DNA from 4 places in the Arthrobacter sp. CJ23 genome. Region 3 is predicted to be linked to each of the others. Evidence: riboswitches for the same ligand, from Rfam matches in the RefSeq annotation. Region 3 holds a riboswitch; each other region holds the start of a gene.
What was found. A riboswitch is a leader RNA that binds a small molecule or an ion and turns the genes downstream of it on or off. The one in region 3 is predicted to bind thiamine pyrophosphate.
Positions count from the first base shown of each region.

Region 1: another riboswitch for thiamine pyrophosphate. It lies ahead of thiD (bifunctional hydroxymethylpyrimidine kinase/phosphomethylpyrimidine kinase); the one in region 3 lies ahead of NVV90_RS18940 (ECF transporter S component).
Region 2: another riboswitch for thiamine pyrophosphate. It lies ahead of NVV90_RS14295 (FAD-dependent oxidoreductase); the one in region 3 lies ahead of NVV90_RS18940 (ECF transporter S component).
Region 4: another riboswitch for thiamine pyrophosphate. It lies ahead of thiC (phosphomethylpyrimidine synthase ThiC); the one in region 3 lies ahead of NVV90_RS18940 (ECF transporter S component).

Region 1 is NZ_CP102950.1:2,661,235-2,663,427, reverse strand. It holds gene NVV90_RS11770 (Rne/Rng family ribonuclease) at 1-690, shown strand, start outside; TPP riboswitch at 872-968, shown strand; gene thiD (bifunctional hydroxymethylpyrimidine kinase/phosphomethylpyrimidine kinase) at 960-2,193, shown strand, end outside.
Region 2 is NZ_CP102950.1:3,205,493-3,207,685, forward strand. It holds gene NVV90_RS14295 (FAD-dependent oxidoreductase) at 1-824, opposite strand, end outside; TPP riboswitch at 817-936, opposite strand; gene thiE (thiamine phosphate synthase) at 963-1,646, shown strand; gene NVV90_RS14305 (ferritin-like domain-containing protein) at 1,690-2,193, opposite strand, start outside.
Region 3 is NZ_CP102950.1:4,198,234-4,200,426, forward strand. It holds gene NVV90_RS18935 (ABC transporter ATP-binding protein) at 1-239, opposite strand, end outside; gene NVV90_RS18940 (ECF transporter S component) at 239-859, opposite strand; TPP riboswitch at 934-1,070, opposite strand; gene NVV90_RS18945 (NUDIX domain-containing protein) at 1,272-2,015, shown strand; gene NVV90_RS18950 (DUF4235 domain-containing protein) at 2,183-2,193, shown strand, end outside.
Region 4 is NZ_CP102950.1:2,823,282-2,825,474, reverse strand. It holds gene thiC (phosphomethylpyrimidine synthase ThiC) at 1-1,315, opposite strand, end outside; TPP riboswitch at 1,310-1,417, opposite strand; gene NVV90_RS12580 (amidohydrolase family protein) at 1,509-2,193, shown strand, end outside.

The DNA of each region.
Region 1 (2,193 bases), 1.5 Mb from region 3:
ATCGACGCGCCCGTGGCGCCGCAGGCTCCGGCCCCGGCCCAGGCTGCTCCTGTGGCACCGGCCGCAGCGCACGAAGCTGTTGATCCGGTGCGCCAGGCGAAGGCCGAGGCAACGCGCGCCGCACTCGCCAACATCGCGGCCGCTGCCCACGCGGCGCACCTGCACGACGACGAGCTGCACCAAGCTGCTGCCGCTGCGGCTTCCGCTGCGGGACAGGCTGCCGAAGCCACCGACGCCGGTTCCCACGATGTGCGCACGGCACCCGTGCTGCGCTTCGGCGGCGAGGAGGTCGCGCTGCCGTTCGTGGACCACTCCGAGGACGCTGCGTCCACTGCGCCGGCCATGAGCCTGGACCTCCTTGCGGAGGCCTTCCAGCACCTGGGCGAAGCACCCGCTGCCAAGGCGCCGGCCGCCACAGCGCCGGCCGCCACGGCGCAGGCCGCGGCGGCTGAGGAAGCCCAGGGCTCGTCCCGCTCCCGCGGACGGCGTGGCCGCCGCAACCGCAGCGCCAGCCGCGCCCAGGGCGCAGCCAACGAGACCACCGTGGAGCACCACGATGTGGCCCCGCCGGCCGCCGGCGGCACCACGCACGAGGCCAAGGCCCCGGCAGCGGTGAAGGCATCGGCCAAGGCGGCGCAGGCCAACGAGCCGATCATCCTCGGCGTCGGCGTCCCGGCCTCCGAACTCTAGGCTGGCCGGTCTCCGGGCAGGCCGTTCACAGCAGCACCGGGCCCCGGCAGGCTCCGCACAACGCGGACCCTGCCGGGGCCTTGCTGTATCCGGCCCGTTGGCTACACGGCCCAGGGGACGGGAGCCCCGGGGTCACAATGTCCGGGTAACCCGGGGGCGCCGGACGTGTCGGCTACGCTAGGGATCTGACACGGGGTGCCGGCACAAGCCTGGCTGAGATCCAGACCCGTTGAACCTGTCCGGTTAGCACCGGCGAAGGGATGTCTTTCATGACTTCAACGTCCTATTCGACTGTCTACCCGCTTCCCTCCACGGGCCGCAGGATCCCCAGGGTGCTCAGCATCGCCGGTTCCGATCCGTCCGGTGGGGCCGGTATCCAGGCGGACCTGAAAAGCATCGCGGCCAACGGCGGCTACGGCATGGCTGCCGTCACCGCCCTGACCGCCCAGAACACGCAGGGCGTCACCGGCGTCCACGTGCCGCCGGTGGAATTCCTGCGCCAGCAGCTTGAAGCCATCAGCGACGACATCGCCGTGGATGCCGTCAAGATCGGCATGCTGGGCGACGTGGCCGTCATCGACGAGGTCCGCCGCTGGCTCCAGAAGGTGCGGCCCGCCGTCGTGGTCCTTGATCCCGTCATGGTGGCCACCAGCGGCGACCGGCTGCTGCGCGAATCGGCCGAAACCGCCCTGCGGGCCCTGCTGCCGCTTGCGGACCTGATCACGCCCAATCTGCCGGAGCTGGCCATGCTGCTGGGCGAGCCGGAGGCCTCCGACTGGGCCGCGGCCCTGGACCAGGGCAAGCGGCTGGCGGCGGAATGCGGCAACACCGTGCTGGTCAAGGGCGGGCACCTGCCCGGTATGGAATGCCCGGATGCCCTCGTCAACACCACGGGCCTGCTCCGGCAGGACGTGGTGGAAGTCGCCGGAGCCAGGGTCCACACCCGGAACAGCCACGGCACGGGGTGCTCCCTGTCCGCGGCCATGGCCACGGCCCAGGTCCGCCACGGCGATTGGGAAGCGTCCTTGCAGGAGGTCAAGCCCTGGTTGCAGGAGGCGCTGGCCACCTCCGGAAGGCTCGAAGTGGGCCAAGGCAACGGCCCCGTCAACCATTTCCACCAGCTGGAGCGCGCGCTGAGGCCGGGGGAGTACGCCGCGCAGCTGTGGCGGGACGCCTCGCCCGAGCTCCAGGCCATCTACGGCCTGGAGTTCATCCGCGGGCTGCAGTCCGGCGAACTGCCGGAGCGCGAGTTTGCCTACTACCTGGCCCAGGACGCCCTCTATCTCAACGGCTACTCACGGGTCCTGGCCAGGGCCGGCGCCTTGGCCCCCACCGAGGCTGAGCAGCTCTTCTGGGCCAGCGGATCCCAGCAGTGCCTGGAAGTGGAGTCGGAACTGCACCGGAACTGGCTGGCCGGCCGGAACGTGGAGGCGGCCACCGGGCCCGTCACCAAGTCCTACGTGGACCATCTGCTGGCAGCGTCGGCGTCGGGCAGCTACGCCG
Region 2 (2,193 bases), 990 kb from region 3:
CGCAGCCGCAGGATGTCCCCGTAGACGGGACGCAAGGGCAGCGCGAGGCCCTCCGGGAGTCCGGCCAGGGCGGCGGCGCCGAGGCCGTTGGCCACCACAGTTTCCGCAGCCCGCACCACGGTTCCGTGCTGGGTCACGGTTCCGCCCCCAAGACCCGTCTCGGTCTCCAGTACTGCCCCGGCCACGCGGCCGTCCTCCCACAGGAGTGACGCGGCCCGGGCGCGGAGCGCAAAGCCATCCTCTGCCCCGGCCACCCAGCTGGGATCTCCCAGGCCGTGGTTGGCGAGGGACGCCAGGATCCGGCGGGCGAGCTTGCGGGGGTCCACCTGGTGGTCGGCGGGGATGACGAAGGCGCAGGAGATCTGTGGGCTCAGCAAGGGTTCGCGGCTCCGGGCTTCGCGGAGCGCCAGCGGTTCCACCGCCAGTCCGTGTGCCAGCTGGACGTCCCGGAGGTCGGCGAGCGCCCGCCGGTCCGCGGCGTCGGCACCCACGGCGAGGGTCGCCGTCGTGCGGTATCCGGTCCCAAGGGCCGCGTCCCCGGGATCCGACGCCGCCGGCAGCGTCCGTTCGAACTCCGGCCAGAGCGCCGAGGACTCCAGCATGAGGTCCAGGAGGTCTTCCTCCTGGTAGTGCAGTTCGCTGACGGGGGCCAGCATGCCGGCCGCGGCGTACGTGGCGCCCGTGGCCGGTGCGGGATCGATGAGGACTACGGAGCGTCCTGCTTTGCGGGCCTCCAGGGCGATGCCCAGCCCGATGATGCCTCCGCCGATCACGGCGACGTCCGCGTGCAGGGTGCCGGGACGGTTCTGCATTGTGTCAGCCATGGGGCTCCTTCCCTACGCCGGTACTAGCCGGATCAGGTCAAGCGGTCGGCGCTGAAGCCCTCTCAGCCGCGTGGCGTTTGTGACCGCCACTGCGGCTCCCGCAGTACCAGCCCAGTGTAAAGGAACTACGCTGTCTCCATGACCCAGCACGATGTCCACACCACGGCCCGCCTCTATCTCTGCACCGATGCCCGCAAGACGCAGGGCGATTTCGAAGACTTCGTCGATGCCGCTTTCGAAGGCGGCGTGGACATCATCCAGCTCCGCGACAAGTCCCTGGAAGCGGCCGAGGAACTCGAACTTCTCGAGGTCCTGCACAAGGTGGCCCACCGTCACGGACGCTTGTGGGCCGTCAACGACAGGGCCGATATTGCCCTGCTTTCCGGGGCTCCGGTGTTCCATATCGGCCAGAAGGACCTGCCGTTGCGCTCGGCCCGGCACATCCTCCACGACCCCACGGTGATCGGCCTGTCCACGCACACCACGGAGCAGATCGATGCCGCGATCGCAGCCGCCCCGGGCCGCAGCGGCCTGGACTATTTCTGCGTGGGCCCGGTCTGGGCAACGCCCACCAAGCCGGGTCGGGACGCCGTCGGCCTGGAGCTGGTCACATATGCAAAAGAAGCCGTGCGCAGGGCCGATGAGGAGACCGTGGGCGGCGTGCTGCTGCCCTGGTTCGCGATCGGCGGCATCGACCTCACAAACGTTGGGCAGGTCGTGGCAGCGGGTGCCGACAGGATCGTGGTGGTGCGTGCCATCACCGAAGCGGCGGACCCGACGGCGGCCGCCCGGGAACTGCTCGCCGCGCTCGACGCCGGGTAGCCAGTCAGTCCCTCACCGCTCATGCGCTTGGGCGCGAGGCCGCTCAGGCCGTCAGGCCGAGCCCGGTCATCCGGCGGGCGTGCCGCTCGGCGAGGTCCGCCGTCAGCTTCCCGAGGGTTTCCCGGGCGTCGCCGGTACTGCTGAGCAGCGGCCCCAGCAGGGCGTGTTCCATGCTGACGCGCTGGGCCTGGGTGAGGGCCTCGCCCACCAGACGGCGGCCCCACAGTGCCAGCCGGGAGGCAAGGCGCGGGTCCTCTGCCAGGGCGCGCTGCAGCAGATCACGCAGCACGGCCGTGGACTCCTCCGAGACCAGGATCCGCTCAACCACCTCACGGGTGTCCGCGTCGAGGAACTCGGACACTGACTTGTAGAAGTCCGAGGACACGGTGTCAATGACGTAGGCCTTCATCAGGGACTCGTACCAGTCGCCCGGCTTGGTGCGCTCGTGGAAGTGGTCCACGGAACGCTGGAACGGCAGCATGGTTTCCTCGGCATCTACGCCCAGCTCTTCGAGCCGGGCGCTGACCAGTTCGAAGTGCTGGAATTC
Region 3 (2,193 bases):
AGCGAGCCGCTCTCGTCGGCGTCGTCGTCATCCCCGCCCAGCACGCCGGCCAGGGCATGCAGCAGCGTGGACTTGCCGGCGCCCGAAGGCCCCAGCAGCAGCACGCGCTCGCCCGGCCCGATCTCAAGGTCGAGGCCCTGGACGGCAGGGGTGGAGCGGCCGGCGTGCCGCCAGCCCCACCCCCGGGCGGAGACTGCGGCAGGCCGGCCCGCAGTGGAAGCGGCGTCGGAAACCGGCATCAGGAGAAGACAGGCTCCGAGAAGGCCTTGCGGGAGGCGAACGAGCTCAGAACACCGGTCCTGGCCAGGCCACGGGTGGCGATCCAGGACAGCGCACCGGCGATGATTGCGCCGGAGATCGCGCAGAACACGATGTAGGCGGCCTTGTCGCCGGCTTCATAGGCGATGTTCCAGCCCCACGGCGCGAACGAGTCGTTCAGGCCGCAGAACAGGCCCGCACCGGCGCCGGCCAGCAAGGATACCGGCAGATTGAACTTCTTGTAGGCGAAGGCGGCGAACACCAGTTCCGCGCCGAGGCCCTGCAGCAGCCCGGAAATCAGCACGGTGGTGCCGTACTGGGAACCCATGATGAGCTCGCCCGTGGCGGCGACGGTTTCGCAGAACAGGGCCGCGCCCGGCTTGCGGATGATAAGCATGCCCAGCACGGCCGGAATCATCCAGCCGCCGGCGATCAGGCCGGTAAGGGGCGGGTACGTGGCGTTCATCGGTGTGGAGACGAGGGCCGCGCCCTGGGACCATGCCCAGAAGATCACGCCGCCGGCGATGGCGATCAATGCCGCCACCACGATGTCCACAACGCGCCAGTTGTAGCTGGCTTTCTTAAAGCTTGCTGTTGTCATTTCTGCCTCCTGAGTTACAGGAGGGGAAAGTGTTCCCCGGCTTCCGGACGGCCTGTGCCGCCCGCGGATCCGGACACTCTGAGAACTCGACTCCCTTACGCCGGTACTAACCGGATCAGGTTCGAGGGTCTGCGGCTGTCCGCACTCTCAGCGCCCTTCCACCGGCTGCATCCCTGCAGTGCCCGACGGCGGCGCTCCCCTGTCGTGATAAATCTGCCCTGATGGGCGTTCTCCAGTTTACACCTCGGGGCAGTTCCGGGCTTTTGGGGAGGGTCATATTGGGGGCGGGACGAGGTGGGTGCGATTCTGCTGGATCATCCGGGCCCTGACTCAAGTGCGGCCCGTCCTGGCGCGGGGGCAAGGGCAAGCCTGAGAGAATGATCCAGCAGAACTGCCGCAGCGAAGGGGCCCCATGACCAGCACAGACGGAAGCAACGGCGTCACGCCCCGGAACCCAGTGCCTGGAAGGACGGCGCCAGAACGTCCCGCCCCCGGCAGCACCGTGCCCGAACCGAGGCTCGCCGCGAGCGTCATCCTCCTGCGTGATGCCCCGGGCGGCCTCGAAACCTTCGTCCAGCACCGTGTGGCCACCATGGACTTCGCCGCCGGAATGGTGGTGTTCCCCGGCGGACGCGTGGACGCCGCGGACAAGGCCGGCCGGGAGTACCCGGACGGGCTGCTGGATGCCCACGCCCAGGACTGGAAGCTGGCTTCGATCGGGGCCGGCGCAGGCTCCGCACAGGCCCGCGCCGACGCCGGAATGGTACTGGCCGCAGCGCAACGCGAAGTGTTCGAGGAGGCCGGGCTCCGGCTTGACGCCGCGGACCTTCGCCCGTGGGCCAACTGGGTCACCCCGCCGGACATGCCCAAGCGCTTCGACACCTACTTCTACGTGGCCCGTCCCGCGCCGGGAGCCGAGCCGCGGCACCAGACCACGGAGGCGTCGTCGTCGCTCTGGATGCCGGTCCGCGACATCCTGGCCGCCGAAGAGGCCGGGAGACTGAAACTCATGCCGCCCACCTTGTTCCTGCTCAAGGAGGTAGGCGCGCTGGGGGGCGTGGAGGCCGTCTGGTCCGCCGAGCACCCGATCGTCCCGGTACATCCCGCCGCAGGTGCCATGGCGGCTTTCCTGAAGGGCCGCACGAACCGCCGCTAAGCCGCCGGGGCGGTGATCTCCGCTGCTCCGCCGCTCACGACGATTCCGCCGCTTGGAGGAATGTCGACGGTGAGCACGCTCGGACGGCCCACGTGGCTTCCCTGGTGCATCGCCCCGCCCGCCCCGCAGCCGCATCCGGCGAGGTGCCAGGCGCTAGGCTGGGGGTCATGAACCTCTT
Region 4 (2,193 bases), 1.4 Mb from region 3:
CGCCGATGGCCGAGGTGATGTGGTCGTAGCCGGGGGCCACATCCGTGACCAGCGGGCCCAGGGTGTAGAAAGGGGCGCCCTTGCAGAGTTCCTGCTGGCGTTCGACGTTTTCGCGGACCAGGTGGAAGGGGACGTGGCCCGGACCTTCCACCATGACCTGGACGTCGAATTCCCAGGCGCGCTGCGTGAGCTCCGCCAGCGTGTCCAGCTCGGCGAACTGGGCAGCATCGTTGGCGTCCGCCGTCGCTCCCGGCCGCAGGCCATCGCCGAGGGAGAACGCGACGTCGTACTTGGCGAAGATCTCGCACAGCTCGTCGAAGTGCGTGTAGAGGAAGTTCTCCTCGTGGTGGGCCAGGCACCAGCCTGCCATGATGGACCCGCCGCGCGAGACAATGCCCGTGACGCGGTTCGCCGTGAGCGGCACGTACCGCAGCAGCACGCCGGCGTGGATGGTCATGTAATCCACGCCCTGCTCGCACTGTTCGATCACGGTGTCGCGGAAGATTTCCCAGGTGAGCTTGTTGGCCTCGCCGTTGACCTTTTCCAGCGCCTGGTAGATCGGCACGGTGCCGATCGGAACAGGGGAGTTGCGGATGATCCATTCGCGGGTGGTGTGGATGTCATCGCCGGTGGACAGGTCCATGACGGTGTCCGCGCCCCACTGGGTGGCCCACTGCAGCTTGTCCACTTCCTCGGCGATGGAGCTGGTGACGGCGGAGTTGCCGATGTTGGCGTTGATCTTCACCAGGAAGGCCTTGCCGATGATCATCGGCTCGGATTCCGGGTGGTTGATGTTGTTGGGAATGATGGCGCGGCCGGCGGCCACTTCGCTGCGGACCAGTTCAACATCGCAGTTTTCGCGCAGTGCCACGAACTGCATCTCGGGCGTCACCACGCCCTGCCGGGCGTAGTGCATCTGCGTGACGACCTTGCCCTCGACGGCGCGGCGGGGCACCGGCTGCGCGCCCTTCCACTCCGCGGAGGCTGCGCCGCGGCGCACGGCGGACTTGCCGTCGTCGAGCAGGTTCCGCTCGCGTCCCGAGTAGACCTCGGTGTCGGCGCGTGCTTCGATCCAGGCGGAGCGGAACGGCTCCAGCCCCACCACGGGGTCGCTGCCCGGACCGGCGGTCCGGTACACCTGCAAAGGCGCGTTGGCTTCACCGTTGGGGGAGGGCTCCAGCGCGATCTCCGTGACAGGAACCCGGATGCCGTTGGCGGGGTCCTCGAGGTACGCCAAGGAGTGGGATTTCAGCGACTGGGTGACCGCTGCTGCCTCGTTCTGGGCAGGGCTGTGCTGTGTTTCTGTGGTGCTCAAGGATTACTCACTTCCTTCGCCGGCATTACCCGGACAGGTTCAACGGTCGCAGGCAGCGTCAGCCTGATCTCAGCCCATGCAAGGGCCCCCGTGTGGTCGTAGACGAAGCTACCACAGCCGCCGCCATGCCCGGGGTCAAGAGCAGTCATGTTGCGGCCGGACCAGGATTTCCCGGCCGGATTAGGATTTCCCCATGGCCAACATCATCGAATTCAGCGGAACCGTGCTCACCGGGACCGAGCAGGAGCGTCGCGGGCTCTGGTCCGTGGACGGGCTACTGACGTTCGAACGGCCGGCCGCGGAACCGGACGCGGTGCTGGACGGCTGGGTGGTGCCCGGCTTCGTAGACGCGCACTGCCATGTGGGCCTCGGCAAGGGCGGCGCTGTTGACGAAGGGACCGCCCTGGCCCAGGCCACGGCAGACCGCGACGCCGGAACTCTGCTGATCCGTGACGCCGGCTCGGCCAGCGACACACGCTGGATCCAGCAGCGGCCGGACATGCCGCGGCTCATCAGGGCGGGGCGCCACATTGCCAGGAGCCGCCGCTACATCCGGGGCCTGGGCGAGGAAGTGGAACCGGCGGACCTCGTGGAGGCCGTCCGCAAGCAGGCCCGTGCCGGCGACGGCTGGGTCAAGCTGGTGGGCGACTGGATCGACCGGGGGACCGGTGACCTGGCGGCCTGCTTTCCGGCCGCGACCGTCAAGGACGCCATTGCCGCCGCGCACGACGAGGGCGCCCGCGTCACGGCGCACTGCTTCGCCGAGGACACCATCGATGACATGCTCGACGCCGGGATCGACTGCATCGAGCACGCCACGGGCCTGCTCCCGCGGCACATCCCGCGGCTGGTCGGCCAGGGTGTGCCGATCGTCCCCA